Regions from separate parts of the Pseudomonas sp. TE3552 genome, predicted to be linked through region 1. Evidence: riboswitches for the same ligand, from Rfam matches in the RefSeq annotation. Region 1 holds a riboswitch; the other holds the start of a gene.

Region 1 (15,000 bases):
CTGGTGAAAGAGGAAAACGATCCCACCGAGCATGGACAGATTTCGTACACCGAACAAGGTTGCCACGGTGCCATTGGTCAACGGCACCGTCGACAACCAGAGAAAGCCCATGGCCATGCCGAACAAATACGCCGTGACCTGAGTGACCGGCGCCCAGAGGAACAGCGCAATCACCACTGCCCGCAACAGATACAGACCGGTGAGCAAACGCGGTTTGGACATCCGCCCGCCAAGCCAGCCCGCGGTATAGGTACCGAAGATATTGAACAGCCCGATCAGCGCCAGCACTGTGGTGCCGACGGAGGCGGGCAAATGTTGGTCCACCAGATAGGCCGGCAGGTGCACACCGATAAACACCACTTGAAAACCGCAGACAAAAAAGCCGAACGCCAACAGCCAGAACCCCGAATGCGAGCAGGCTTCGTGCAGCGCTTCAGAGAGGGTTTGCTCGTGCCCAAGCACCGGCAGCGGTTTGTCTTTAAGCATGCTTACCAGCGGCACGATCAGCGCCACCAGCAGACCCAACACCAGCAACGCCGCAGACCAGCCAAGCCAGCCGATCAATCCCAGCGTGCCGGGCAACATGGCGAATTGACCGAAAGAACCGGCGGCGCTGGCGATCCCCATGCCCATGCTGCGTTTTTCCGGCGGCACGGCACGGCCTACCACGCCAAGGATCACCGAAAACGAAGTGCCGGACAGACCGATACCGATCAACAGTCCGGCGCTCAAGGACAAAGTCACCGCTGAGTCGGACAACCCCATGAACACCAGGCCCACGGCGTACAGAACACCACCGATCAGCACCACCTTGGCGGCGCCAAAGCGGTCGGCCAGTGCACCGGTGAACGGCTGCGCCAGGCCCCAGATCAGGTTCTGCAGGGCAATGGCGAAGGCAAACACTTCACGACCCCAGCCAAACTCGGCACTCATGGGCGCCAGGAACAGCCCGAAGCCGTGTCGCACCCCCAAGGACAACGCCAGGATCAGCGCACTCCCCAACAGCACCCAACCGCACGTACGCCACATCGATGTCATTGTTGTTCTCCGGTAGCGGGTATATACCCGCTTAAGATCGAACAAACCGGCTTCAAGCCAGTTCGTCCAGCAGTTTCAGCAAGGTTTCACGCTTCTCGGCACCCAGACGATCAATCAACCGCTGCTGCGCCGCTTCCCAGGCCGGCAAGGCCGCTGCCAGGCGTTCACGCCCCGTTTCAGTGAGTACGACGATGCGATTGCGCATGTCCTCGCCCTCGACCAGCGTCACCAGGCCTTCGCCCTCCAGCACCCGCAAATTGCGCCCCAAAGTACTGCGATCCAGGCCCATGGCCTCGGCCAGCGTCGAGATACTCGGCTGATCCAGACGCTGCAGGTTGCACAGCAAAGAATACTGGGCAACGTTGATCCCGAAGCCGTCGAGAGCGCCGTCGTAGTGCCTGCTGACGCCACGAGCGGCGCGACGCAGGTTGGTACACAAACATTGAGAAGGAAGCATGGTGCGTGTATATACCCGCGGTTAAATGAAAGCAAATTTTTTGAAACATATTACCGTAGGGGCAACGCGAGCCCCACTAGCACCGCCACCTCCAGTAACTCCAGCAACGCACCGGCAGTATCACCAGTCGTCCCACCCAATCGCTGCAACATCACTTGCCGCAACCAGACAAACATCACAGCTGCCAGCGCGAGCGCCCATACTCCGCTGAGGCCCGCCATCAATACACAGGCCACCGCGCTGATCACCAACACCTGTTTCCCGGCCAAACGCGGCAGATGGTCGGCCAGCGCCTGCCCCAATCCACCGGGACGCACATAAGGCGTGGTCAGGAATAACCCCAGCAGGGCACTGCGACTAATCAGTGGAACGATGATCAGCACCACGCTGTGCTGCTGCTCAATCAACGCCAGCAACGCGGCTAACTTGAGCAGCAACACCAGCACCAGCGTTACCACCGCGATCGGCCCGCTGCGCGGGTCTTTCATGATGCTGAGAGTGCGTTCCCGGTCGCCATAACCGCCGAGCCACGCATCGGCGCTATCGGCCAGGCCATCCAGGTGCAACGCGCCGCTGAGTACAACCCACACGGTCAACAGCAGCGCGGCGTGAAGCAACAACGGCGTGCCCAGCAACAGCCCGTTCAGCGCCCACACAATGGCGCCGAACAGCAAGCCGACCAGCGGATAGAACAGCAGCGACCGGCCCAATTCTTCGGGTGTCGGCATACCCGGCAGGCGAATCGGCAAGCTGCTCAGAAATTGCAGGGCGATCCAGAAGGGCAACATGGTCAGATCGCTTCCCTTAGTAAAACACCCGCATCAACCGACAACGAGAACAGCGCACCATGGCCAACCTCGACATTGAGCAACTGTTCACGAGGCAATCCGCGCGCCTGAGCCAGCAGCAACCGCATGACGCCGCCATGGCTGATCAACAGGATTCGCTCCCCCGCGTAGGCCGCGTGCAGCCGTTCGATGGCCGCCAACACCCGCGTCGAAAAGTCCGCAACCGCCTCACCGTCAGGGGGGGTGAATGAATAGGGATCGGCCCAGAACAACCCCAATGCCTCGGCACTGGTTTCCATCAGCGCCGCCGCGCTCTGCCCTTCCCAGGCGCCGAAATGCAGCTCTTGCAGGTCTTTATCCAGCAGCACCGGCAAATCCAGTTGCGCCCCAAGCTCTTGCGCAAAGCGTGCACAACGCTGCAACGGCGAGCTGACCAAACGATCCCAAGGTCCCTGCTCGACCACTGCAGCGCGCATCTGCTCCCAGCCCTTGCCGGTCAGCGCATCGTCGAGGCTGCCGCGCAAACCGCCGCCGAGTTCGGTTTCGCCATGGCGCAACAGGTCCAGGTGCAAGGTCATGCCGGGCGATCCGCCACCGCGGCTTCGGCGAAGGTCGCCATCTGCCCGTGAAGATCACAAGCCAGGCGCAGCAACGGCACGGCCAACGCCGCACCGCTGCCCTCGCCCAACCGCAGACCGAGGTCCAGCAACGGTTCGGCGTTGAGGGTTTCGAGTACATGACGATGACCCGGCTCGGCGCCACGATGACCAAACAGCAACCACTCACGGCAAGCCGGATTCAAACGCACGGCCACCAGCGCAGTGACACTGCAAATAAACCCGTCGACCAACACCGCGACGCCTTCCTGAGCACAAGCCAGGTACGCGCCGACCAGCGCAGCGATTTCAAAACCGCCGAGGTTGAACAAGGTCTGCAGCGCATCGCCACGTTGAGCGCCATGCAACGCCAGGGCGCGTTCGATGACCTGGGCTTTATGGCTGACACCCGCTGCGTTCAACCCGGTGCCCGGCCCGGCCAGATGCACCACCGGGCAATCGAGCAAGGCACAGGCCAACGCGCTGGCCGCCGTGGTGTTGCCGATGCCCATTTCGCCACCGATGAACAACTGCGCACCTGCCGCAATAGCACGCTGCGCACTGTCGCGGCCGGCCTGCAAGGCGAGTTCGCCCTGAGCCTGAGTCATCGCTGGTCCCAGGACGAAATTCGCCGTGCCCGGGCCGATGTTCAGGTGACGCACACCCGGCAGGTTCAACGACGGCGTCACGGTGCCGAGGTCGACCACTTCAAGGGAAGCCCCCAACTGCCGCGCCAACACGCTGATTGCCGCACCGCCGCTGACGAAGTTGTGCAGCATCTGCCCGGTGACTTCCTGCGGAAATGCCGACACCCCTTCGGCGACCACGCCATGGTCGCCGGCAAAAATCGCGATCCACAGCTGATCGAGCGTCGGCTTGACCTGCCCCTGCAACCCGGCCAGTTGCACCGCTACTGCTTCGAGCCGGCCGAGAGATCCAGCCGGTTTGGTCAGCTGCTGTTGACGCGCCTGCGCCTGTTCGACCGCTTGAGCATCGATGGGCTTGCACGGGTTCAGCCACCAGGAGTGAGTCATAACGCAGTTCCTTTCAAAGTCAGGGGCAGGCCGGCGACGGTCAGGACGACACGTTGGCAGCGCTCGGCCAAGGCTTGATGCAGCCAACCGGCTTCATCGACATAGCGGCGAGTCAATTCGCCCAGCGGCACGACACCCATTCCGGTCTCGTTGCTGACAAAAATGATTTCACCCGGCAACGACGCCAGGCAGTCCAGCAGGGCCTCGCGTTCGGCCGAAAGGCGCTCGGCATCGTCGAGCATCAGCAGATTGGTCAGCCACAGCGTCAGGCAATCCACCAGCAAGCAACGGTTGGCACTGGCGTTTTCGCGCAGCACCCGGGCGAGTTCCAGTGGTTCTTCGATCAACGCCCACTCGGCCGGACGACGGGCGCGGTGATGGGCCACCCGTTCGTTCATTTCACCGTCCAGGGGTTGGCTGGTGGCGATATACGTCACGGCCAGACCGCTGTCGGAGGCGAGTTTTTCAGCCAGGCGGCTTTTGCCTGAACGGGCGCCGCCGAGGATCAGTTGCAGCATGTTCATTCCTTAAAATGTGCGGTGTCGGGGCGGGCCAGTGCAGCCACCTCAAATCCCACAGAGTTCACGCAGCAACGAGGTATCCAGATGCTTCTCCACCAGATCCGCCAACCGCTCGATATCGCGCTCGCGCAAGGCGTGATAATCCACCTCCTGCACATCCTGCAAACCCGCCCAGCGCAGCAGCGCACTGCACGCTGCCGGCGACTCGAACAAGCCATGCAAATACGTGCCGAAAATCTGCCCATCGGCACTTTGCGCACCATCGCGGCGACCATCGTCCAGCTGCACGGCGGCGCTTTCCAGCGCCGGCCCGGTGGTCACGCCGGCATGGATTTCATAGCCACTGACCTGCGCATCTTCCAGCGCCAGACGCCCACGTACATTACGCAACTGCTTCTCTTGTTCGAGCTGCGTTTCGAATGCCAGCAAACCCAAACCGGCACTGGAACCCGGCGCGCCTTCGAGGCCCAACGGGTCATGCACCTGCTCGCCGAGCATTTGCAAACCGCCGCAGATCCCCAGCACATTTCCGCCATAGCGCAAGTGCCGCGAGATGGCCTTATCCCAACCGTTGGCCCGCAGATACGCAAGGTCGCCGCGCACGCTTTTCGAGCCGGGAAGAATCATCAGGTCAGCCGGCGGAATCGCCTGACCGGGGCCTATGAATTGCAGGTCCACTTGCGGATGCAGGCGCAGCGGATCGAAATCGGTGTGGTTGCTAATGCGCGGCAGTACCGGCACCACCACTTTCAATACTTGATCGGCCTTGTCGGTCTGACGCTGATCGATGCCGTCCTCGGCCTCAAGATGCAGATCCATCACGTAAGGCAAAACGCCGATCACCGGTTTGCCAGTGCGCTCCTCCAGCCAGTCGAGGCCTGGTTGCAGCAAGGCGATGTCACCGCGAAAACGGTTGATGATGAAGCCTTTGACCCGTGCCTGTTCGCTAGGCGATAGCAGTTCCAGGGTGCCTACCAGATGGGCGAAAACCCCGCCGCGATTGATGTCGGCGATCAGCACCACCGGGCAGTCCACCGCCTCGGCAAACCCCATGTTGGCGATGTCGCCGGCGCGCAGGTTGATCTCTGCCGGCGAGCCCGCACCTTCGACCATCACCACTGGATACGCCGCGCTCAAACGCTTATGGGAGGCCAGCACCGCTTGCATGGCGATGGCCTTGTAGTCGTGATAAGCGACCGCGTTCATCGTAGTAACGGCGCGACCATGAATGATCACTTGGGCGCCGGTATCGCTGTTGGGTTTGAGCAGCACCGGATTCATGTCGGTGTGCGGTTCAAGGTTGGCGGCCTGGGCCTGCACCGCTTGAGCGCGACCGATCTCGCCACCGTCGGCGGTCACTGCACTGTTGAGGGCCATGTTCTGTGGCTTGAACGGCACGACGCTCACGCCCTGACGCCTGACCCAGCGACACAGCGCCGTCACCAGTGTGCTTTTACCAGCGTCGGACGTTGTGCCTTGCACCATCAACGTGGCGCCCTGCTCCATCAATCCGGTCATTGCGCTTCCTTGACGTAGGCTTCAAGCGCTTGCGCGAGACGCTGCCAATCCGCTTCATCTGCTGGCAAGCCAAATCGCAGGCTGCTGTTGTGGGTGAACAATCGCAACAGAATGCCGCGCCGGGCCATGAACTCATGCAGTGCTTCAGCGCACTCGGTGATCAGCCACTGAAACAAGGCGCAGCCGCCCTGAGGTTTGAAACCGTACTGCTCGAGTAGCAACGCCAGACGCTCGCCAGCCTCGTCAGTGCGAATGCGCTGCCGGGTGTGCCCATCCGTATCCGTCAGGCAAGCCTGGCCCAGGACTCGGGTCGGCCCACTGACCGCCCAGGGCCCGACCTGTTCGGCCAGCAGTTTGAGCAACTTGCGCTCGGCCAGCACAAACCCCAGCCGCACTCCGGCCAGGCCGAAAAACTTGCCGAAGGAGCGCAACACGATCAAGCCGGTCTGATTGGCGAACGGCGCCAGACTCAAATGCGGTGTGTTGTCCATGAACGCCTCGTCCACCACCAGCCAGCCACCGCGCTGGGCCAAGCGTGAATGCCAGTCCAACAGGCGAGCCGGGGTAAGGCTCAGCCCCGTGGGATTGTTCGGGTTGACCACCACCAGCACGTCGAGGCTGTCGAGAAAGAAATCGACTTCCGACTCCAGGACTTCACGCACGATGTAACCGTTACGGCGCCAGGCTTCGGCGTGCTCGGCGTAACTCGGCGACAGCACACCGACCTTGCCGGCGCGACGCAAACGCGGCAGTAACTGAATCGCCATTTGCGACCCGGCCACCGGCAACACTTGGGCCGCACCGTAATAATCACAGGCCGCTTGCTCCAGACCGTCATCGGTTTCCGGCAAACGCGCCCAGGCTCGCAGTGGAATGTCCGGAACCGGGAATGGCCAGGGCGCGAGGCCACTGGACAGGTCGAGCCAATCGGCTTCGGCGATGCCATATTGAAGCGCCGCCTTACGCAACCGGCCACCGTGTTCAAGCATAGAATTCAGCCCCCACGCAAAGAATCAGCAGCCATAACCATACCCCGCGCTGGACCAATTGCCAGCCACGGTCGATGGAATCGGCATCCGCCGGCACGCCTTCGCCCAGTTGTGGACGCTGATGCAATTCACCGTGATAGATCGCCGCCCCGCCCAACTCGACCCCCAGCGCACCGGCACCGGCCGCCATGACCGGCCCGGCGTTCGGGCTGTCCCAGGTCGGGCCCTGGGTACGCCAGCATTTCAGCGCCAACCGGGTTTTACCCAGCAGCGCATAGGTCAACGCTACCAGTCGTGCGGGAATGTAGTTGAGGACGTCGTCGATCTTCGCTGCAGCCCAACCGAAACGTTCGAAGCGTTCGTTGCGATAACCCCACATGGCATCCAGGGTGTTGCTCAGACGATAAAGCACCACACCGGGTGCACCGGCCACGGCAAACCAGAACAGCGCGGCGAACACCGCATCGCTGCCGTTCTCCAGCACCGACTCGGTGGCGGCGCGGGCGACTTCGGTTTTGTCCAGTTCGCTGGTCTGACGGCTGACCAGATAGCCGACGCGTGCCCGCGCCTCGATCAGATCATCACCGCGCAGGGCCTTGGCCACCGGCTCGACGTGCTCGCCGAGGCTGCGCATGCCGAGGGCACAATAGAGCGCGAGAATCTCGACAATCCAACCGACATAAGGCGCCCAGGAAAGTGCGGTGACCAGCAAGGTCAGCGGCACGACCGCCATCACCCAAGCCGTAACCCCGTGGCTGCGCCAGCCACGGCCGCCGGAGTTGAAACGCTGCTCGATGCGATCGGCAAAACGACCGAACGCCACCAGCGGATGCCAGCGTTTGGGTTCACCCAGCAGCGCATCCAGCGCGACCGCGGCGACACTCAACAACGCCACACTCATTGACTCACTCCCCAATAATTTTCATACAGCAATTCGCCAAGGGGACGCGCCTGCGCCCAACCTTCGAGTACCAGCATCGGCGCCGGATAGAATTCCTTGACCGGTCCCAGACAAAGAACAGCCAAAGGCTTGGCCCCGGCCGGCAGCCCTAACAACTCCGCCAGGGCTTGCGGTTCAAACAGCGACACCCAGCCCATGCCCAGGCCTTCGGCGCGGGACGCCAGCCAAAGGTTCTGGATGGCGCAAGACAGCGACGCCATGTCCATTTCCGGCAAGGTACGTCGGCCGAAGATATGCCGCTCACGATCGTCCATCAGCGCGGCGACCAGCACCTCGGCGCAGTCGTTGATGCCTTCGACCTTGAGCTTCATGAATTCGTCGGAGCGCTCGCCGAGGGCTTCGGCGGTGCGGATACGTTCGTCTTCCACCAGTTGCTGGATCTTACCGCGCAGGGCCCGATCGCTGATGCGGATGAAACGCCAGGGCTGCATCAGGCCGACACTCGGCGCCTGGTGCGCGGCTTCGAGCAGACGCCTCAATAACGCAGGCTCGACCGTGCCACCGCTGAAGTGGCGCATGTCGCGACGTTCGCCGATGGCTCGATAGACGGCTGCGCGTTCGACTGCGGAAAAGGCGTTGTCGGTCATGGCCTGCTCGCGATGGCGGTCTCACGATCAGGCACAAATAGCGCAGCAATCGCTTGAGGGTTAGACGGAAAATAAAAATGCACATAAGAAGCGGTCATCCGCCCCTCACGATAAACCGCCTCCGCCCCTCGCCCACCATTCGGGCTCAGCCCACGAGCAATCGGTTCAAGCTCGGTGCTGGTCAGCGAATGGTGATAGGTGTGCCCCCGCAGCAAACCTTCCGGCAATTCAACCGCCTGCAGGGCCAACGCAGCGAGACGCTTCTGCATCACCGCGTCACCGCTCAACAAGCCGACCAGTTCGGCGCGAGTGCCCTCGACATCGGTCAGCGAATCCAGCAGATAGAGCATGCCGCCACATTCGGCCAACAGCGGTTTGCCCGCGGCATGGTGAGCGCGGATCGCCGTCAGCATCGAGGTGTTTTGCGCCAACGCCACGTGGTGCAATTCAGGGTAACCACCCGGCAGATAAAGGCTGTCTGCCTCCGGCAACCCGCTATCGCGAATCGGCGAGAAGAAAGACAATTCGGCGCCCATCGCCCGCAGCAGATCCAGGCTCGCGCCATAGGTAAACGCGAAGGCTTCGTCGCGGGCCACGGCAATCCGCACACCGGCCAGCAACGGTTCGGCCGCGATCATTTCAGGCGCGGCGAATTCCACGGCCGGCGGCAGCGCTACGTCGCAACTGTTGGCCAATGAATCGGCTGCCGCATCGAGACGCATATCGAGGTCATTCAGCTCGCTGGCCTGAACCAGGCCCAAATGCCGACTCGGCAGTTCGATTCCCGTTTCTCGCGACAGCGCGCCGTACCAGCGCAAGCCTTCAGTCAGGCTGCCTTCGAGCAATTGCGCGTGACGCAAAGTGCCGACCCGGTTGGCCAACACGCCGGCAAACGGCAAATCCGGCTGATAGCGCGCAAGGCCCAGGGCCAATGCGCCAAACGTCTGCGCCATGGCAGTGCCGTCGATCACGCCCAGCACCGGCACGCCGAAGTGCCGCGCCAGATCAGCACTGGACGGCGTACCGTCGAACAGCCCCATGACTCCTTCGATGAGGATCAGATCGGCTTCGCCAGCGGCTTCCCACAATAGACGACGACTTTCCTGCTCGCCGACCATCCACATGTCCAGTTGATAGACCGGTGCACCGCTTGCGCGCTCGAGAATCATCGGATCGAGAAAGTCCGGGCCGCATTTGAACACGCGAACCTTGCGCCCCTGATTGCGATGCAAACGGGCGAGCGCGGCGGTGACGGTGGTCTTGCCCTGACCGGAGGCCGGCGCGGCAATCAATACCGCCGGGCATTGACGTGGTTGACTCACAACTCGACGCCTTTTTGCGCTTTGATCCCGGCCTGGAAGGCGTGCTTGATCATGCCCATTTCGGTGACGGTGTCAGCCAGTTCGATCATCTCCGGTTTGGCGCCGCGACCGGTGACCACCACGTGCTGCATCGGCGGACGGGCCTGCAAGTCGCTGAGCACCTGATCGAGGTCGAGATAACCGTGCTTGAGGGCGATGTTCAACTCATCGAGTACCACCAGACCGATGGACGGGTCGCTCAGCAGTTCGCGGGACACCGCCCAGGCGGCTTCGGCGGCGGCGATGTCGCGCTGGCGATCCTGGGTTTCCCAGGTGAAGCCCTCGCCCATCACATGAAAACGCACCTGTTCCGGGAAGCGCCGGAAGAACAGCTCCTCGCCAGTGCTGTTGCGCCCCTTGATGAACTGCACCACGCCGCACTGCATGCCGTGGCCCATGGCCCGCGCAAGCATGCCAAACGCCGAACTGCTTTTGCCTTTGCCGTTACCGGAAAGCACCAGCAGCAAACCGCATTCATTCGGCGAGTTGGCGATGCGTTCGTCGATCACCGCTTTTTTGCGCAGCATGCGCGCCAGATGGCGTTCGTCACGATCGGGGATATCAGTCATAGGGGAGCTCTCCGTTGAGGCTGGATAACGGCGGGCAGGCACAAGAATAGACGGCAAGAAGCCTGGCATCGCCCACCGTGATGCCGCTGAATGGATCAGGCCGGTCTCCGGGCTCATGAGCGGCACTTGGCCCGACTGCGCGCCTTCCCGCATCGTTCATCGACACAGTGGCATCAGGCGCAGTCTTCACTCATTTACCGTTGCGGGGGCAGCGCCGGGATCGTGATCATTCTTCGCTGGAAGAAATCCACTCACCGGCTTCCCTGTTTCACTCTGTCGACCAAGGCCACAGAGCACCTGAAACAAGCCGCGAAGGTTAGAGGGTTGGGGGTGGAGCGTCAATTAAAGACGGGACGCCTTCCGGCGAATAACTGCCGTCGATCAATTATCTGACGCCAATCTTGTGCCACACTGTCAGCAGTGATATCAAAGAGCCACAACCTCATAACACAATAACAAGGGTGAGCCACATGCAAGGCATGATCATCAGCAATCCGAAGCTGGAATTCCTGCGACCGGTGCTGGAACGCTGGTTTGACTGTATCGACCGCTACAACGCCGTGCGCGGCGATAACGATACGCCTTACTGGTACGACGAAAAGGCCAACCTCGGCCTGCTCTGCGCCGCGGCCTGGATGGCGGAAATGGTCACGCTGCAGCAAACACCGACGCGCAAACAGACCGAAGAAGGCGAACGCAACGCCCGCGCCGATCTGTTTATCGCCACCAGCGAAGAGCGCGCGTACCTCCAGGCCACCCAACGCTGGCCGCGGGTCAATAGCTTGAACCTGACCCAGGCACTTGCGGACATCACCAGCGATGCGAAGCGCATCAGCTACGCCAGCGACCTGAAACTCGGCTGCCTGTTTGTCGCCCCACAAAAAGCCCAGCACAGCGCCACCCCGGAAGAACTCCAGGACATGCTCGACGACCTGCAAAAGGAACACACCTGCGCCGTGGCCTGGTATTTTCCCTACGCCTACCGCAAGTTGCACAATGAAGCCGGCAACTACCATCCGGGGATCGCCGTACTGTTCAAGGAAGCCCGCGGCTGACCGGTTGAACCATCGGGTGTCTACGCTTCTCTATGATTACGTCAATGCATTCATAGGGAAGATCAGTAATGCGCAAACCCCAACTCGTTTTCATCATCGCGCTCGCCGGAGGGCTCGCCGCTTGTGGTGAAACCTCCAGCCTGCAAGTCTCGGATGGCACAGGCCCCTCGCCCAAGCTGCCAGAACCGAATAAAACCCTGATCCCGACGGTGAACATTGCCCCGGCGATCGGCTGGCCTGCTGGCGCGAAACCCATCGCCGCGCCAGGCACTCAAGTCGCGGCATTTGCCGAAGGCCTCGATCATCCGCGCTGGCTCTATGTGCTACCCAACGGTGATGTACTGGTGGCCGAAACCAATGCGCCGCCCAAACCCGATGACGGCAAAGGCATACGCGGCTGGGTCATGGGCAAAGTGATGGGCCGCGCCGGTGCCGGCGTTCCCAGCCCGAACCGCATCACCCTGCTGCGGGACCAGAACCACGACGGCATTGCCGAAACCCGCACGGTATTCCTGGAAAACCTCAACTCGCCCTTCGGCATGACGCTGGTCGGCAAGGACCTGTACGTCGCCGACACCGACCGCCTGCTGCTTTTCCACTACGAAAACGGCGAGACGGCGATCAAGTCACAGCCGATCAAGGTGGTTGATTTGCCGGGCGGCACACTGAATCACCACTGGACCAAAAATGTCATCGCCAGCAAGGACGGCAGCAAGCTGTACGTCACCGTGGGCTCGAACAGCAACGTCGGTGAAAACGGCATGGATCAGGAGGAAGGACGCGCAGCGATCTGGGAAGTGGATCGCGCCACCGGCAGCCATCGGATCTTCGCCTCGGGGATTCGCAATCCAAACGGCCTGGCCTGGGAACCGCAGAGCGGCGCGCTGTGGACGGCGGTCAACGAGCGTGACGAAATCGGCAGCGACCTGGTGCCGGACTACATCACTTCAGTGAAGGATGGCGGGTTCTACGGCTGGCCTTACAGTTACTACGGCCAGCACGTCGACGTGCGTGTAACGCCGCAAAATCCCGAACGGGTGGCCAAGGCGATCGCGCCAGACTACGCGGTGGGGCCACATACCGCATCGCTGGGCCTGACGTTCGCCGAAGGCAGCAAGTTGCCAGCGCCATTCACCCAAGGCGCCTTCATCGGCCAACACGGCTCATGGAACCGCAAACCACACAGTGGCTATAAAGTGATTTTCGTGCCATTCAGCGCCGGCAAACCGACCGGGCAGCCGGTGGATGTGCTCACTGGCTTCCTCACCGACGACGAAAAAGCCATGGGCCGGCCGGTGGGCGTAGTGATCGATCAGCAGGGCGGCCTGTTGGTGGCGGATGATGTGGGGAACAAGATTTGGCGCGTTTGCGCAGCCCAATAACTGCAACACACATTCCTGTGGGAGCGGGGGATCAGCGCTTGCGACAGAGGGTGAGGCCATCACCCAACGGCAACAGCGACAGATCCACCCGCGAGTCATCCTTCAAGGCGCGATTGAGCGCCTGGATGGCTCGGGTGTCTTCACTCTCAGGATTCGCCTCAAGCACCCGCCCGCTCCACAGCGTGTTATCGAACACCGCCAGACCGCCGACCCGCAACAAACGCAACGCATGCTCCAGATAAGCCGGATAGTTAGCCTTGTCGGCATCAACGAATATCAGATCAAAGTTCTCGCCCTGCCCTTGCTGCTCTAGCTGGGCGAGAGTTTCCAGCGCGGGCGCCAGATGCAAATCAATGCGCCCGGCCAGGCCTGCTTCCTGCCAGTAACGGCGCGCCGTGGCGTTGTAATCGCCGGGGATGTCGCAACAGATCAGCGAACCGTCATCTGGTAATGCAGCGGCCATGCACAAGGCGCTGTAACCGGTGAAGGTGCCGACTTCCAGCAAACGCCTGGCGCCAATGAGCTTGACCAGCAACGCGAGGAATTGCCCCTGCTCCGGCGCCACCTGCCAGCGAGCCATGGGCAGCGCCTGGGTTTCGTCACGCAGACGCTTGAGCAGTGGCGTTTCCCTCAGGGAAACGTCGAGCAGGTATTGGTAGAGAGAATCGTCGAGATTGAGTGTGCGAGCGGTCATGACAACCTCCGTCAGCGGGTAATGCTATTCACTTAAGAGAGTCTTGAATCAGAGAAACCTGTGGCGAGGGAGCTTGCTCCCGCTTGAGTGCGTAGCACTCACAAAAATTGGCGATGATTGTCAGACTTTTGGGGCCGCTACGCAGCCCAGCGCGAGCAAGCTCGCTCGCCACAAAGGGACGCACGATCCAAGAGCGCGCCTAAATGAACAGCATTACCGTTAGGGGGGGCCCTAGGGATTATGTGCCAAGTGCTCAGGCTGCAAGACGCGCTTGGCGCTCAGATAGGCTTTCTGCCAGTAAGCTTTGGACAAGCTGTCCAGCTTGACTGTGCCGCCCGTGGCCGGCGCATGAACGAAGCGGCCTTCGCCGACGTAGATCCCGGCGTGGCTGACCTGGGAACCACCATTGGTGGCGAAGAAAATCAGGTCACCGGTTTGCAGGCCTTCCTTGCCGACATTGGGGGCCTGCATGCCGATCATCTCGCGTGTGGAGCGCGGCAAGGAAATGCCGGCAACATCGCGATAGACATAACCGATCAGGCCGCTGCAATCGAACCCGGAATCCGGCGTGTTGCCGCCCCAGCGATAAGGCGTTCCCACCAGACCAAGCGCGCGAAACAGCACGTCTTCTGCCGCAGGGGAAAAGGCTTGGGAGGAACCGAAAACAATGGGCGCGCGAACCACCGGCGCCGGGGGTGGTGTACGGCTGGCACAGGCGCTGAGCAGCGCTGCGAAGAACATGAGTGCGAGGCGGGCCGACATCGTCATAAACAGAACATCCTGATCTGGCTGCGGCTTTTTTCTGCCCCGAAGACAGAAAAGAAAACCGCCTGCGCAGAACGCAGGCGGTTTGCCATCAATAATAGATCAGGATTCTAGCGGCTACGCGGCAAACTTCAAGTAAGACTTTAACTTCGCCTTACAAGTCGTACGTTTACTTGCGTACAGTGACCATAGTCGGCGCCATCGCGAGTGCGCGCTTGGCTTCGATGAAGGTCTTGCTCCAGTAGCTGTCGCCCAGGTTATCGACCCGGACACCACCGCTTTTGCGGCTGCTGGAGTGGATGAACTGGTTGTCGCCCAAGTAGATCCCGGCGTGACTGACACGACCGCGACGACCATTGGTAGCGAAGAACAGCAGGTCACCCGGCTTGAGATTATTGCGAGCGACCAGCGGAGCATTCACGTTGATCATTTCGCGAGTAGAGCGCGGCAAGTCCATACCGGCTTCTTCGCGGAACAGATAACCGATGAAGCCGCTGCAGTCGAAGCCTGCCTCGGAGGTGCCGCCGAAACGGTAACGGGTACCGATCAGGGACATGCCACGTTCGAGGATACTGTCGGCCAGAACCGGAAGCTGGTACGACTTGCCGCCGGCGAAGTCTGCCAGTTCTTTATTGGTGGCCACTTCTTCCTGGTAAAGATCTTGCTGGAAAAGCACGGAAGATTG
Region 2 (15,000 bases), 1.9 Mb from region 1:
TTTTACAACGGCAACTGGCAGGTCAACGCATTACCGGGTTATGGGCCGGAGCGACGGGCCAATCCGTTCACGACCTTTGAGGCAATCCCGGCCCAGGCGCGTTACCAGTTCATGCTCGATAACGCCGAATACTTCGTGCGCACCTTTATTCGCGGTCCGGTCTGCCGTGGTCAGATCGCTACCGATGTGATTCGCGACAATTTCTGGGCGCTGTTCCAGGCTCCGGAGCATGACCTGTACATCACCGACCCGAAATATCGCGGCCAGGCTACGCCGTTGCTGGCGATGCCGGGGCAGAACGATGACGTCGGCAGTGTCCTGAGCCTGTGGCGCGACTACCGCAACAAACGCAATGAATATGAAGCCTTGCGCCGGGACAGCTACGCCGATCTGCCGCCACCGAGCTGGTCGACCCTGTGGGCCGGCAATGACAACGCTCTGTTGAGCATCTTCCGGCATTTCGACGGCGCCTCGGTGAATAAGGGGCTGATCGGTGACGTCCCGCAAACCATTTGGTTGTTCGATTACCCGCTGCTCGAGCGAACGTATTATCAGTTGGCGGTTAACTTCGACGTATTCGGCAACGTGTCCCATCAGGCCCAGACCCGACTGTACTTCGACCTGATCCGCAATGGTGCCGAGCAGAACTTCCTGCGCCTGATGCCTGCCGACTCGCGGGACGGCTTTCTCGACGATTGGTACCAGAACAGTGGCAAGTTCAAGATGTGGCTGGATTACGAGGACATCGACAACGACAAACCAACGGCGCTGACGCTGGACGAAAAGGACCCGAAACGCGATTTCGCACTGCAGTTGCTGGCCCGGTACGGCGAACTCAATGCCAAGCCTGACCCGATCAACCGCTGCGACGGCGCTTACTGCTCACGGCCGAACATTGATCTGGATTTGCAGAATGCCGAGCAGGCCCTGAGCCGCCTGACTTCGCGCCCGGCTGCCGGTTTGAAAGTCATCGATCAGTTGCCGGAAGCCACGATGTTGCGCATCGAGAGCCAAAGCGGCAAGCGCGAGGTCTACAGCCTGCTGCGCAACCGGGCCCACAGCAACGTGGCGTTCCTGCTCGGTGAATCGCTGCGTTATCAGCCGGGGCTCGATACGTTGACGATCTATCCGGGTGTTATGAGCAGCTACCCGAACTTCATGTTCAACATCCCGGCCGGGCAGGTGCCGGCCTTCGTCGACGAGATGGAAAACGCCAAAGACGCCGCCAGCTTCGAGAAAATCGTCGAACGCTGGGGCATTCGCCGCAGTCATCCGCAGTTCTGGCAGTATTTCCATGATTTGAGTCGGTATATCCACGACACCGACCCGGTGGAAGAGGGCGTGCTGGACATGAACCGCTACGAGAATCTTTGATGGCTGCTTTCCTGACAAAAATACTAGGACTTTGTCCGGCGCGATGATTGGCGTAAACTGCGTCCAAGCCTGCGAGGAGTTTCCATGACCGCTATTACCATTACCGACGCCGCCCACGATTACCTGGCCGATCTGCTGTCCAAGCAGAACACCCCGGGTATCGGTATCCGCGTCTTTATCACCCAGCCTGGCACCCAGTACGCCGAAACCTGCATTGCCTACTGCAAGCCGGGCGAAGAAAAACCCGAAGACACCGCGCTGGGGCTCAAAAGCTTCACCGCGTACATCGATCACTTCAGCGAAGCCTTCCTGGACGATGCAGTCGTCGACTACGCCACCGACCGCATGGGCGGCCAACTGACCATCAAGGCGCCAAACGCCAAAGTACCGATGGTCAACGCCGACAGCCCGGTCAACGAGCGCATCAACTACTACCTGCAAACCGAGATCAACCCGGGGCTGGCCAGCCACGGCGGTCAGGTCAGCCTGATCGATGTGGTCGAAGACGGTATCGCCGTGCTGAAGTTCGGCGGCGGTTGCCAGGGCTGCGGCCAGGCAGACGTCACCCTGAAGGAAGGCATCGAGCGCACCTTGCTTGAACGCATTCCCGAGCTCAAGGGTGTTCGTGACGTGACCGACCACACGCAGAAAGAAAACGCCTACTACTAAGGTGTTCGCTGCGACATAAAAAACGGTGCCCGTGAGCACCGTTTTTTTATGGGAGATCGGTAACCTGTGGCGAGGGGGCTTGCCCCCGTTGGGTCGCGAAGCGGCCCTCTGCATTTTTCAGATACACCGAGTTGTCTGGTTTACGACTGCTGCGCAGCCGAACGGGGGCAAGCCCCTCGCCACAGGGAGTGGTTGGCTCAAGGGCGATACAAATGCGCATGCCCCGCGCGATACAGCGACGACTCACTGAAGTGATCGCTGCCCAGCACCCGACCCACCAGAATCAGCGCCGTTCGGCGAAATCCCTTGGCTTTGACCTTTTCGGCAATGTCCTCAAGCGTCCCCACCACCCAATCCTGATCCGGCCACGTTGCCCGGTGAATCACGGCAATCGGGCAGTCGGCACCGTAGTGCGGTAGAAGTTCGGCGAGGATTTTCTCCAGATGATTGACCCCCAAGTGGATGGCCATGGTCGCGCCGTGCTGCGCCAGGCTACCGAGTTCTTCCCCGGCCGGCATCGCGGTCTTGTCGGCGTAGCGGGTCAGAATCACGCTCTGTGACACGTCCGGCAAGGTCAGTTCGGCACCCAGAAGGGCCGCGCAGGCGGCGGTGGCGGTGACGCCGGGAATAATTTCGAAAGGGATGTCGAGTTCACGCAGGTAGCGAATCTGCTCGCCAATCGCGCCGTACAGGCTTGGGTCGCCGGAATGCACCCGGGCCACGTCCTGGCCGTTGGCGTGGGCGGTCTTGATCAGTTCGATGATCTGTTCCAGGTGCAATTCGGCGCTGTTGACCACCTGTTCGGCCCGGTGGCCTTCCAGCACGGCGGCAGGGACCAGGGAGCCGGCATAGATAATGACCGGGCAGCTACGAATCAGCCGTTGGCCTTTGACGGTGATCAGTTCCGGGTCGCCGGGGCCGGCGCCAATGAAGTAGACGGTCATCGTCGATTCCTGTCAGAAAAAGGGCTTGGGCACGCTGCAGATGAAGAATGCTCATGATCGAAGGCGGGGATTATCGGGATTTTACGCAGCGCTGGCCAATGCCAGGGTGGCCTGGGCGTATTTTTGTCGAGGAATCAGCAACTTTGCCGGAGCCTGGGCCAATTGTTCGGCCAGGGCCAGTGCGGCACTTTCCGCCACGCCGTAACAGCCGGTGCGTTCGAACGCGATGTCCGAGTGGTGGCTAAGTTGCGGTTCATAACCGGCCAATTGTTCGCTGCTGAAATACATCAACGGCAATGCCAGCTGTTCGGCCAGTTCGATCAGGGCGGGTTCTTCGCGCTTCAGGTCGATACTGGCCAGGGCCTTGATCTCACGAAGCTCGATTTGATGGGCCTGTAACGCCTGATCGAGCAGCGCCCGTAGCGTACTGACCGGGCAGCCGCGCTGGCAGCCCAGGCCGACCACCAGGGTCGGCGCTGCGCTGACGTCAGTCATGCGCGGTATTGACCATCGCTTTTGCGGCGGAACAACCAGGCGCTGATCAGGCCCAGGGCCAGCCAGAACGCCACGTTGGTCAGCTGCGAAGCGATTTTGAATTGCGCTTCCAGGGCTTGCGGCGCCAGCATCGAATGGACTTCCGGTTGTGGTGCGCCAATCACATGCGGCACGGCCAGGATCGCCACGCCGAGAGCTTTCATCAGCCAGTGACGGCTGAACACGATCAGCGCGATGCCGACGGCCGTGGACGCGGCAGTGCCGATCCACCAGATTTGCCGTTGCGCCAGATCAGCCGCGGCAGTGCCCGGCAGCTCCGGCGGCAGGCCGAGGGTCGGTGCCAGCACGAACGTCGCATAACCGGCCAGGCCCCAGAGCAGGCCCTGAGAGGTCTTGGTCGGTGCACGCAGGGTGTAGAGACCGGCGAGCATCAAGGCGAAACCGACTGCCACCACCAGGTTGCCGCCGGTAGTGGACAGCACGCGCTGCCAGCCGTCTTCCGGTTCCCAGGCTTCGGCATCATGGGTGTGAGCGACAGCGCCTGCAGCGTGTTCGTGGATTTCAACAGCGGCCGGCTCGGATTTTTCGTAGGTTTCGGCCTGCAAAATCAGCGGGGCGACCCAAAAGCTTTGCAGCAGGGTCAATAGCAGAGCGGCCAGCAGCCCGGTGAACCCTGCGGTTTGCGCAATACGCTTGATCATCTCAGCAGGTCTCAATGGCACGGAAAGGCGGAGCTGTGACGGGTATCGTGCGCGGCGTTGTGCACCGCTTCAATGTGAGAGAAACCGGCGAAATACACCAGGCTAGCGCCAAGGATCGACGCACAAAAAGCGGCGGTCAGGCGTTGGCTCAGGGTTGAAGTGGTGCTGATCGTGCTCTTTTTATCGGTGTTGCTGCCGGTGCTGCTGATGATCGACATGGCGCTTCCCTCTGGTCTGTCAGCGGGTGAATAGAGCGCATGAAAACCTCCACAGGCCAAGGGCTCGCAGAGATTTCGAACAGCGCCCGCCCACCGCGGGTTTGTTATTCAGTGAACGTAAGAGTCACTTTGTGTTGCGGGCCGGTCTCCGGGCTCGCGAGGGGCAGGGCTTGCGCCGAAACCTGCAAGCATCACCTTCCCATGCCGTATGACCGGCACAGTGGATCTGACGCTTCACTCGCTTACCGTTGCGGGGGCAGCACCGGACTGACATGGCTTTAGAGTAAAGCACATGATTCACCGGTTTCCCGTTTCACCCTGTGAAGGGCACCCGTAACAAGGTGTGTAGGAGAGCATGGGCGAGGGCGGGGAGTCAATTGGCATGGGTTCTCAACTGACACCAAATACCTGTGGCGAGGGAGCTTGCTCCCGCTCGGCTGCGAAGCAGTCGTAAAACCATGCACTGCATATCTACAGGCAGACCGCATGTATCTGATTGCGACCGCTTCGCGCTCGAACGGGGGCAAGCTCCCTCGCCACAGGCAACCCCCCTCCAAGTGATCGCATTCTCCTATAGGACATTGACCCGCCCCCACACGATGCGTAGCCTTGCGCTTTCGAGGTTCTTCGGCGTCTGTCGAAGCTAAGAAGGGAACGCGGTCGATGCCGCGGCTGCCCCCGCAACTGTGAACGGTGATGTTCGCTGCCACGCCACTGCAAACCCTGTGCAACGGGTTCGCGGGAAGGCGCAGCGAATGCCAGGCTGACCCGCCCGGCACACCGTCAGCCAGGAGACCTGCCTCGACACAGATTCTCACTTTCAACCGGGCGGGGTGATCCGGTGGCGAACTCTTCAGGCACGCGCGCCCGCGTTGCCGGTCGTCGTCCCGTATGCCCGCCACCTTGCCAAAGGGCATCCGATGAAAACACTGGCCAAACTCCCCGTCACCATCGTTACCGGCTTCCTCGGCTCGGGCAAAACCACCTTGCTGCGCCACATGCTCGACAACGCCCAGGGCCGCCGCATCGCGGTGATCGTCAACGAGTTCGGCGAGCTGGGCATCGACGGCGAGATCCTCAAGCAATGCTCGATCGGTTGCACCGAAGAAGAAGCCAGCGGTCGCGTCTATGAATTGGCCAACGGCTGCCTGTGCTGCACCGTTCAGGAAGAATTCTTCCCGGTGATGCGCGAACTGGTGGCCCGTCGCGGCGACCTCGACCACATCCTCATCGAAACCTCGGGCCTGGCCCTGCCAAAGCCTTTGGTTCAAGCCTTCCAATGGCCAGAAATCCGTAGCGCCTGCACGGTTGACGCGGTGATCACCGTGGTCGATAGCCCGGCCGTCGCCGCCGGCACTTTCGCTGCGTTCCCCGATCAAGTGGATGCCCAGCGCAAACTCGACCCGAACCTGGACCACGAATCGCCGCTGCACGAGCTGTTCGCCGATCAACTGGCCAGTGCCGACCTGGTGATTCTCAACAAGGCTGACCTGATCAGCGCCGCAGACCTGGCCCGCGTGCGCCTGGAAGTCGCCGAAGAGCTGCCACCAGCGGTGAAAGTCATCGAGGCCAGCAGCGGTCGTCTGCCACTGGACGTGCTGATCGGCCTCGGTGCCGGTTCCGAAGAACACATCGACAGCCGCCACAGCCATCATGATCATCACCATGAAGGTGAAGACGATCACGATCATGACCATGACGCGTTCGACTCGATCTCCATCGAGCTGCCACAAGCCGACGAAAGCCTGCTGATGGACGCGCTGACGCAACTGGTGGTCCAGCACGGCATCCTGCGGGTCAAAGGTTTCGCGGCGGTACCGAACAAGCCGATGCGCCTGCTGATCCAGGGCGTGGGCACGCGGTTCGACAAGCACTTCGACCGTCAGTGGGGCGCCGAAGAGGCACGCAGCACCCGTCTGGTGTTGATCGGTCAGGCGCTGGACGCCGTTCAACTCGAAGCGCAATTGCGCGCTGCGCTCAGCGTTTAACCCATGCACCTGCTCAGGACCCAGCCCGGCGGTTTCGTGTCGGATGACAACATTGCCGACCTTGGACAAACCCCCGCCGAGCTGGTGATCCTGTGCAGCGGCGATTCCAGCCTGGCGTTGCTCGCCGAAGCGGCGCAGCAGTTGCCCGACGATTACCCGAGCGTGCGTCTGGCCAACCCGATGCAGGTGCAGAATCATGCCTCGGTGGATCTCTACGTCGACGAAGTGCTGCGCCACGCCAAGGTGATTCTGATCTCGCTGCACGGCGGCATCGCCTATTGGCGTTACGGCATTGAGCGTCTGGTGGAATTGTCCCAGCGCGGCGTACAGCTGATTCTGGTGCCGGGGGACGATCGCCCGGACCCGGAACTCAGTGACCTGAGCACCGTAACCGCGCAAGACCGCGATCGGCTCTGGCACTTCCTGCGTCAGGGCGGCATGGCCAACGCGCTCGACCTGTTTCGCTGCCTCGCCAGTCGCTGGCTGGGCCGCGATTACCCGTGGTCCGAGCCGCAAACCCTGCCACGCACGGCGATCTACCACCCGCAAAAAAGCCCCGCTGAGTTGAGCGATTGGCAAGCCGACTGGCAAGCTGATCAGCCGGTGGCGGCGGTGCTGTTTTACCGCTCGCATTTGCAGGCGGCGAACACCGGTTTCATCGATATTTTCTGCCAGCGTTTGCAGGCGGCGGGGTTGAACCCATTGCCGATTGCGCTGGCCAGTTTGAAAGAGCCCGGCTGCCTGACGGTGGTTGAGGACTTGCTGGATGAAGTCGAGGCAGGGGTGATTCTCAACACCACCGGTTTCGCCCAATCCAGCCCCGAAGCACCGCACCTGCGACCGTTTCGCCGCAATATTCCGGTGATCCAGGCGATCTGCGCCCAGGACAATGAACCCGGTTGGCGCGCCAGCGAACAAGGCCTCGGCCCCCGCGACCTGGCGATGCACATCGCACTGCCGGAGCTGGACGGGCGAATCATCAGTCGGCCGATCAGTTTCAAGGACCTGGCCTGGCGCAGCGAGCGCAGCCAGTCCGACGTGGTCTGCTACCGGCCGCAACCTGAGCGCATGGATTTTGTCGCCGAATTGGCGCGGCGCTGGATCGATCTGGCGCGAGTGCCCAATGGCGAAAAACGCATCGCTTTGATCCTCGCTAACTACCCGACGCGCGATGGGCGTATCGGCAATGGCGTCGGCCTCGACACACCGGCGGCGGCGCTGAATATCCTGCGGGCATTGCAGGCTGAAGGTTATCCATTGCCGGCTGAACTGCCGGACAGCGGCACCGCGCTGATCCAGCAGTTGCTCGGCGGCGTCAGCAATGACCTGGAGACCATCGATCAGCGCCCCTGCCAGCAAAGCCTTGCGCTGGACGACTACTACCTGATGTTCAACGCGCTGCCCGAGGCCAATCGCCAAGCGGTGCTGGAACGTTGGGGCTCGCCCGAAAACGATCCAATGTTCCGTGGCGGGCGAATGATGATCGCCGGTCTGCGCTTCGGCCTGACCTTCGTCGGCATTCAACCGGCGCGGGGTTATCAGGTTGACCCGAGCGCGGTCTATCACGACCCGGACCTGGTGCCGCCCCACGGCTATCTCGCTTTCTACTTCTGGTTGCGCAACACCTACGGTACTCACGGGGTGATTCACGTCGGCAAGCACGGCAACCTCGAATGGCTGCCGGGCAAGGGTGTCGGGCTGTCCGAGAGCTGCTGGCCGGACGCGCTGCTCGGGCCGCTGCCGAACATCTATCCGTTCATCGTCAATGACCCGGGCGAGGGCGCCCAGGCCAAGCGTCGTACGCAGGCAGTGATCATCGACCACTTGATGCCGCCACTGACCCGCGCCGAAACCTACGGCCCGCTACGCAATCTCGAATTGTTGGCTGACGAATATTACGAAGCGCAATTGCTCGATCCACGCCGCGCCCGAGAGTTGCAGCGTGACATTCTGCAATTGGTGCGCGACACGCACATCGACCGCGAACTGCAACTGGACGATAAGCTCGACAGTGACGCCGACGCGGCGATCTGGTTGCCACGTCTGGACACGTACCTGTGCGACTTGAAGGAATCACAGATCCGCGATGGCCTGCACGTGTTTGGCGAATCGCCGACCGGGCGATTGCGCATCGACACCTTGTTGGCCTTGCTGCGGATTCCGCGCGGCGATGGTCGTGGGGCGCAATCGAGTTTGTTGCGGGCGCTGGCCAAGGCGTTCGCACTGGGTTTCGATCCGCTGGATTGCGTGTTGGCCGAGCCCTGGAACGGTCCTCGTCCGCAGGCATTGCAGTCGATCAGTGATGAGCTGTGGCGCACGGCGGGGGATACCCGCGAGCGTCTGGAGCTGTTCGCCGCGCAGCTGATCGAGCAGGCTTTGAATGCCGAGGTCGAGCTACAAGCCATCCCCGGACCCTGTGGGAGCGAGCCCCTGTGGCGAGGGAGCTTGCTCCCGTTGGGTCGCGAAGCGGCCCCAAAAGATGGGACTGCTGCGCAGTCCAGCGGGAGCAAGCTCCCTCGCCACAAAGGCCCACAGGAGGGTGATTGGTCGGAAGTGAACGCCATCATCGACAGCCTGCGCGAAGTCGTTGCGCCACGTCTGGACGCCTGCGGCCCGGCTGAAATGCGCGGCCTGCTGGACGCCCTCGGCGGTCGATTCGTCCCCGCCGGCCCGAGCGGCGCACCCAGTCGCGGGCGGCTGGACGTGTTGCCCACCGGGCGCAATTTCTATTCTGTGGATGTGCGCAACCTGCCGACCACCACCGCGTGGCGCATCGGTTTTCAGTCCGCGAACCTGATTCTTGAGCGGCACTTGCAGGATCACGGCGATCACCTGCGTCAGCTCGGCCTGTCGGTCTGGGGCACCGCGACCATGCGCACCGGCGGCGACGACATTGCCCAGGCGATGGCGTTGATGGGCGTGCGGCCGGTATGGGCGACGGGCAGTCAGCGGGTCGACGATTTCGAGATTTTGCCGTTGAGCCTGCTGGACCGGCCGCGGGTGGACGTGACCTTGCGCGTCTCCGGATTCTTCCGCGATGCCTTTGCCAACCTGATCCGGCTGTTCGACGCCGCCGTGCAAGCGGTCGCCGCGCTGGATGAGCCGGACGATCTCAACCCGTTGGCAGCCAAGGTCCGTGCTGAGCGCACAGCGCTGCTGGCATCCGGTTTCGATGAAGACGCGGCTCGGCGGCAGGCCGGCTGGCGCATCTTCGGGGCCAAACCGGGGGCTTATGGTGCGGGCGTGCAGGGCGCCATCGACGGTCGCTTGTGGCAAAGCCGCGAGGACCTGGCCGAGGTTTACCTGAACTGGGGCGGCTACGCTTACGGCGGCTCCGATGAAGGCACCGCCGCCCGCGAACAGTTCGCCCAGCGTCTGAGCCAGGTGCAGGCAGTGCTGCAAAACCAGGACAACCGCGAGCACGACTTGCTCGACTCCAACGACTATTACCAGTTCCAGGGTGGCATGCTGGCAGCCGTCGAAAGCCTCAGCGGCGAAACAGCGGCCAGTTACCATGGCGACCACAGTCAGCCGGACTTGCCGAAAATCCGCACGTTGAAGGAAGAGCTGAACCGGGTGATCCGTTCCCGGGCAGCCAATCCGAAGTGGATCGAGGGGGTCAAGCGTCATGGCTACAAAGGCGCTTTCGAACTGGCGGCGACGGTCGATAACCTGTTTGCATTCGACGCCACCACGCAGTTGATCGACGATCACCAGTATGCGTTGCTGGCGGACGCCTATTTGCTCGATCCGGCGACCCGGGACTTTGTCCGCGAACACAATCCCCATGCCTTGCGCGACATGACCGAGCGCATGCTGGAAGCGCAGCAACGGGGTCTGTGGCAGGAACCGGGCGAGTACCGCGAGGCGCTGGAGAATTTGTTGCTCGACATAGAAGAAGACAGTTAGCTGGTGAGCAAAGGACACCTGTGGCGAGGGAGCTTGCTCCCGCTGGGCTGGGCAGCAGCCCCAAAACTAAATCCAGGTTCTGTCAGGCACACCGCATTTTCAGGTTTTACGACTGCTACGCAGCCGAGCGGGAGCAAGCTCCCTCGCCACAGAGTTATCACCGACCATGACTGAGATTTGAACATGACCGACACCCCCCATTTCCCGCTCTCCGCCGTGGTCGGCGCCGATGATTTGAAGCTCGCGCTGTACCTGACCGCCATCGACCCGAAAATCGGTGGTGTGCTGATCGAAGGCCCACGGGGCATGGCCAAGTCGACCCTGGCCCGAGGTCTGGCAGACCTGTTGGCCAGCGGTCAATTCGTTACCTTGCCCCTGGGCGCCACCGAAGAACGGTTGGTCGGCACCCTCGATCTGGACGCGGCCCTGAGCGACGGTCGCGCACAGTTTTCTCCCGGTGTGCTGGCCAAGGCCGACGGCGGCGTGTTGTATGTCGATGAAGTCAATCTGCTGCCCGATCACCTCGTCGACCTGCTGCTCGACGTGGCCGCCAGCGGCACCAACCTGATCGAGCGCGACGGGATTTCCCATCGGCATTCGGCGAAGTTTGTGCTGATCGGCACCATGAATCCGGAAGAGGGCGAACTGCGTCCGCAACTGCTCGACCGTTTTGGCCTGAACGTCGCCCTCAGTGGCCATACCGCACCCGCCGAGCGCGGCCAGATTATCCGTCGTCGCCTGGATTTCGACAGCGATCCGCAAGGGTTCTGCGCCGAGTGGGAAAGCCAGCAACACGCACTGCGCGAGCGTTGCCAAAAGGCGCGCTCGGCACTGGCGAGCATTCCGCTCGACGATGCCGCGCTGGCGCAGATCACCGAGCGCTGCTTCGCGGCCGGCGTCGATGGCTTGCGGGCCGATCTGGTCTGGTTGCGCGCGGCCCGGGCTCACGCGGCGTGGCGAGGGGCGAGCGCGATCAGCGAAGAGGATATCGACGCAGTCGCCGAGTTTGCCTTGCGCCATCGCCGTCGCGAACACTCGCCACCGGCATCGCCACAAAGTCAGCCGCCATCCAGGCAAAATTCCAGTCCCGGCGAAGGCCAGGGCCAGTGGGGCGAAATGCCCGCCCAGGCGCTGCCGGTTGGCGCACGACGTGAAGTGCCCAGCTGGCCAAAAAAGCCCTAGGCATTCGCCCTCGAACAGACGCGGGGGCGAATGCCAGACCCCGTGCAGGACGGCTCGATGGCGGCAAGCAGGGCAAGCGCCACGCGGCCCGTAGCGGATCGATCAATTGGCCCGGCACCTTGCTCAATGGCCGACCACGCCAGCGCGACGATGTGTTGTTCCATCTGCGCACGCACGCGCCCCACGAACTGTGGCTGGTGATCGTCGATGCCTCGGCTTCGACCCGGCGTCATCAGGCGTTGAGCGATGCCAAGGGCTTGCTGGCGCAACTGTTCGACGATGCCTATCGGCAGCGTGCGCGGCTGGCGTTGTTGACTGCCAGCGGTCATATGCCGAAGTGGCAGGTGCAAGGGTTGAAAGCCTCCGCGGGCTTGCGTGACTGGCTCGAGGAGTTGGGGGCCGGTGGCGGGACGCCGATGCTGGCTGCGCTGGGTGAGGCGCAACGTTGGCTGGCGGCGCGACGAAAGCGCTTTGCGGCTGAACAGCAAAGGCTGCTGCTGGTGACTGATGGACGGGTGAAGGAGTGGTCAACATTGCCGACGCTGGAGTGCCCGGGGCTGCTGATCGACATCGAACGCGGGCCGATTCGCCTTGGACGGGCCAAGGTGTTGGCAGCGCAGTTGCAGGTTGATTATCGACATATCGATGAGCTGATTTCAGGTTGAGTTGTGTGCTGGCAGTACTCGCGAAGGCATCACCTCGGAATCGGATAATTGCGGTTAATCCGCATCGCTACCCTATGCTCTGTAAGCAAGACAATCACAGGAGTGACCCATGCGCGTTCTAGCCCGCAATGATCAGGACGATTTCCGCGTCAAAGCCTATGCCGGCACCAACGGCGTACTGCTGGCCATCGACCTGGCCGAACCCCGTCGCAAAGGCCTGCTGGGGTTCGCCATCGAAAAACAGCAAGGCAACAAACCCTGGCTGTTTCTGTTCAACAGCCTGACCTTTCCCGGCAAGACCCATACCTTCCCCCAGTTTCACGCCACCCCCAGCGATGCCGCGCCGCTACAGAAGTTTCGCTGGGCCGATTACGCGGTTAATCCGGGTGTGACCATGCATTATCGGGTTCACCTGGCCTACGGCACCGCGGATGCGCCACAGCTGGGTGAGTTTCTGGAAGTGACGGTCGCCACGGACAATGGCCTGCCCAAGGGTCAGAACGTGATTTTCAACCGGGCGGTGGCTGCCAGCCAGGCATTCCAGCGCAAGTTTGCCGACCTCGATGCGCTGCTCAGCGCCAACAAGAAACTGCCCATCGAAGAATGGCCCGACGCTCCACGGCAATGGCTGGAAAATGGTCTGCTCGCACGCTTGCTGGGATTCATCGAACGTGCCGAGGATGACCAGTGGGCGCTGGACATCGCGATCTACGAATACCAGTTGCAAGTGATCGTCGATGCGGTGAACGCCGCCTTCGAGCGCGGCGTAAAGGTTCGGATCCTGTACCACGCCCAACCCGGCGAAGACACCACGGCGCTGAACGAAGCCAGCCTGGAAAAAATCCCGGCGGCGAACAAGCGCGGGAGAGTCACCCACAATATCTTTCACAACAAATTCATGGTCCTGAGCCGGCTCGATGCGGCGGGGCAGCATCAGCCCGAAGCGGTACTCTGCGGTAGCACCAACTTCACCGCCAACGGCGTTTACCGTCAGGCCAACGTCGTGCATGTGCTGGATGATGCTCGGATCGGCGCCAGTTATCTGCAAACCTTCGAGCAAGTCTGGACGATACCGGCCGACGTCGGCGCCACGCGGGAATGGCTCACGGAGCACAATCCGATGGTGCCGGACCAACCGCTGTTCGCCGGCTTCTCACCGCGCTCGGGCGAGGGCGATTTGCGTGAGTTCGTCGAGATCATCAACGCCGCCAAAAAAGACCTGCTGTTTGTCACCGCATTCACCTTGCCGGACAAAATACTCAACGCGCTGCTCGGCCAGCCCCACGACGACATCTTGCGTTACGGCCTGCAAAACACCGTCAGCAGCATCACCGGTTTCCACGCCGACCGCACCGCCGAATTCGCCGCCACCGCGCTGCTCAATACCGGCCTGGAAGGCTGGCTCAAGGAAAACATGAAAGGCCAGAAGGGCAACCTGCTGGTGCACACCAAAGCCATCGTCGTCGACTTCACCAGCGATTCACCGACCATCATCAGCGGCAGCCACAACCTCAGTGACGCCGCGAGTAACGGCAACGACGAGAACTATTTGATCATCCGTGGCGACACCGACCTGGCCGATCGTTACGGGCTGGAACTGCTGCGCTTCTACGAGCATTACCGGTTCCGCTACTTCGCAAAAAAACTGCAACTCAAGCAGGTCCGGCCGTTGGCGGCGGATGACAGCTGGACCGATGACTATTACCGCGAGGGCGATCTGCGGATGTTGTCGCGGTTGCGCTTTTCCGGACGATAAACACACTCGCGCGCGCCCTTTGTAGCAGGTCGGTTATTTGCCCATTGCCTGGCGGTACTGACGGGTACGGCGGGCATCAACGCCAGCCGGGCGTCATCGGCGGCCCGAGGGCATGGGGTGCGGTGCGAATGCCGAGCGGGTACTGGCGTCGCTCAAGCATTAGCGCCAATGCCGGCAAATTAAGACGCATAACCTGTGGGGGCTGCGTCTTATCGGCTCAACAGCTCCCGTGCCCGGGGCGCGGTGCATAAAGTACCGAGGGTTTTCTGCAACCACGGCAAGTCGTGGCGGGGTTTGCGGGCAACCTGTTTGGGCCTGAGCTTGCCGATGTGCTTTTTGAAATTTTCTTCCAGGGTTTCCCGGGTTCCAATCCCCTTGAGTTTTTTCAGCAGCTTGCCCTCCTTGTAGAACAGCACCGTCGGTGTGCCAGTGACTTTCGGATGCCGAGGATTAGCGCTCGTACTCAGCACATATATGTGCGCGTGATCTTTGTACCGCTCGGCAATGGCACGGAAAACCGGCTCGGCCATTTCGCAGGCGGGGCAGTGTTGGTTGCCGAAATACAGAATCACCGGGCGCCAGGTTTTCAGGGCCTTGCGATAGACCGGAGCCAGCGTTGATGGGTTAATCATCGAACTCATTGAAATCTCCTTTTCAAAGACAATCGAAGACCTGTTGACGTTAAAGGAGGCGAGCAGGTGGGTCTACTGTCAGAAATTACAGGTAGAGCTCTGCTTCATTTTGAATCGCTATGGCTTCAGATGTGGTGCAAGTACTCGAGCGCTGTGTCCCTCGGTAGCGTTCTCTTATTTGTGCGTTTCGTAACGCCTTCCTCGCGCTCACGCGCATCCATTTGATTCAAAACACTTTCCAATCTCCCGAGATTCCGCCCACATCCTGTGGCACACTTTCTGCTGTCTATTCCGTTGTTACATACCATGTTCCGGTATAACGGAATAAACACAACTCTGGAGTGCTTGCCATGCATCGCCGACCTTCCTTGTTTAAAGCGTGTGTTTTTCTGTTCGCGGCTTCGGCTGCTGTCGTGGGTGTCGCCCAGGCGGCAGACAGCAAGCTCGACAGCGTGCTGGCCCGTGGG

Evidence for each region. Region 1 has a riboswitch for cobalamin ahead of cobO (cob(I)yrinic acid a,c-diamide adenosyltransferase). Riboswitches for the same ligand answer to the same signal wherever they lie in the genome.
Region 2: another riboswitch for cobalamin. It lies ahead of ACZ9BB_RS06960 (CbtB domain-containing protein); the one in region 1 lies ahead of cobO (cob(I)yrinic acid a,c-diamide adenosyltransferase).

What each region holds. Positions count from the first base shown of each region.
Region 1 covers NZ_JBWBQJ010000001.1:3,499,339-3,514,338, forward strand. The annotation lists gene ACZ9BB_RS15665 (MFS transporter) at 1-1,038, opposite strand, end outside; gene ACZ9BB_RS15670 (MarR family winged helix-turn-helix transcriptional regulator) at 1,091-1,495, opposite strand; gene ACZ9BB_RS15675 (adenosylcobinamide-GDP ribazoletransferase) at 1,546-2,283, opposite strand; gene cobC (alpha-ribazole phosphatase family protein) at 2,286-2,861, opposite strand; gene cobT (nicotinate-nucleotide--dimethylbenzimidazole phosphoribosyltransferase) at 2,858-3,913, opposite strand; gene cobU (bifunctional adenosylcobinamide kinase/adenosylcobinamide-phosphate guanylyltransferase) at 3,910-4,431, opposite strand; gene ACZ9BB_RS15695 (cobyric acid synthase) at 4,480-5,940, opposite strand; gene cobD (threonine-phosphate decarboxylase CobD) at 5,949-6,941, opposite strand; gene cbiB (adenosylcobinamide-phosphate synthase CbiB) at 6,934-7,842, opposite strand; gene bluB (5,6-dimethylbenzimidazole synthase) at 7,839-8,489, opposite strand; gene ACZ9BB_RS15715 (cobyrinate a,c-diamide synthase) at 8,486-9,811, opposite strand; gene cobO (cob(I)yrinic acid a,c-diamide adenosyltransferase) at 9,808-10,419, opposite strand; cobalamin riboswitch at 10,501-10,735, opposite strand; gene ACZ9BB_RS15725 (hypothetical protein) at 10,890-11,474, shown strand; gene ACZ9BB_RS15730 (PQQ-dependent sugar dehydrogenase) at 11,543-12,856, shown strand; gene ACZ9BB_RS15735 (O-methyltransferase) at 12,888-13,550, opposite strand; gene ACZ9BB_RS15740 (C40 family peptidase) at 13,782-14,318, opposite strand; gene ACZ9BB_RS15745 (C40 family peptidase) at 14,485-15,000, opposite strand, start outside.
Region 2 covers NZ_JBWBQJ010000001.1:1,561,164-1,576,163, forward strand. The annotation lists gene ACZ9BB_RS06935 (fatty acid cis/trans isomerase) at 1-1,374, shown strand, start outside; gene nfuA (Fe-S biogenesis protein NfuA) at 1,459-2,043, shown strand; gene cobM (precorrin-4 C(11)-methyltransferase) at 2,241-2,987, opposite strand; gene ACZ9BB_RS06950 (cobalamin biosynthesis protein) at 3,069-3,482, opposite strand; gene ACZ9BB_RS06955 (CbtA family protein) at 3,479-4,183, opposite strand; gene ACZ9BB_RS06960 (CbtB domain-containing protein) at 4,195-4,401, opposite strand; cobalamin riboswitch at 4,524-4,751, opposite strand; cobalamin riboswitch at 5,005-5,219, shown strand; gene cobW (cobalamin biosynthesis protein CobW) at 5,322-6,389, shown strand; gene cobN (cobaltochelatase subunit CobN) at 6,393-10,298, shown strand; gene ACZ9BB_RS06975 (magnesium chelatase ATPase subunit I) at 10,482-11,480, shown strand; gene ACZ9BB_RS06980 (vWA domain-containing protein) at 11,600-12,145, shown strand; gene ACZ9BB_RS06985 (phospholipase D-like domain-containing protein) at 12,255-13,901, shown strand; gene ACZ9BB_RS06990 (thioredoxin family protein) at 14,111-14,542, opposite strand; gene ACZ9BB_RS06995 (transporter substrate-binding domain-containing protein) at 14,884-15,000, shown strand, end outside.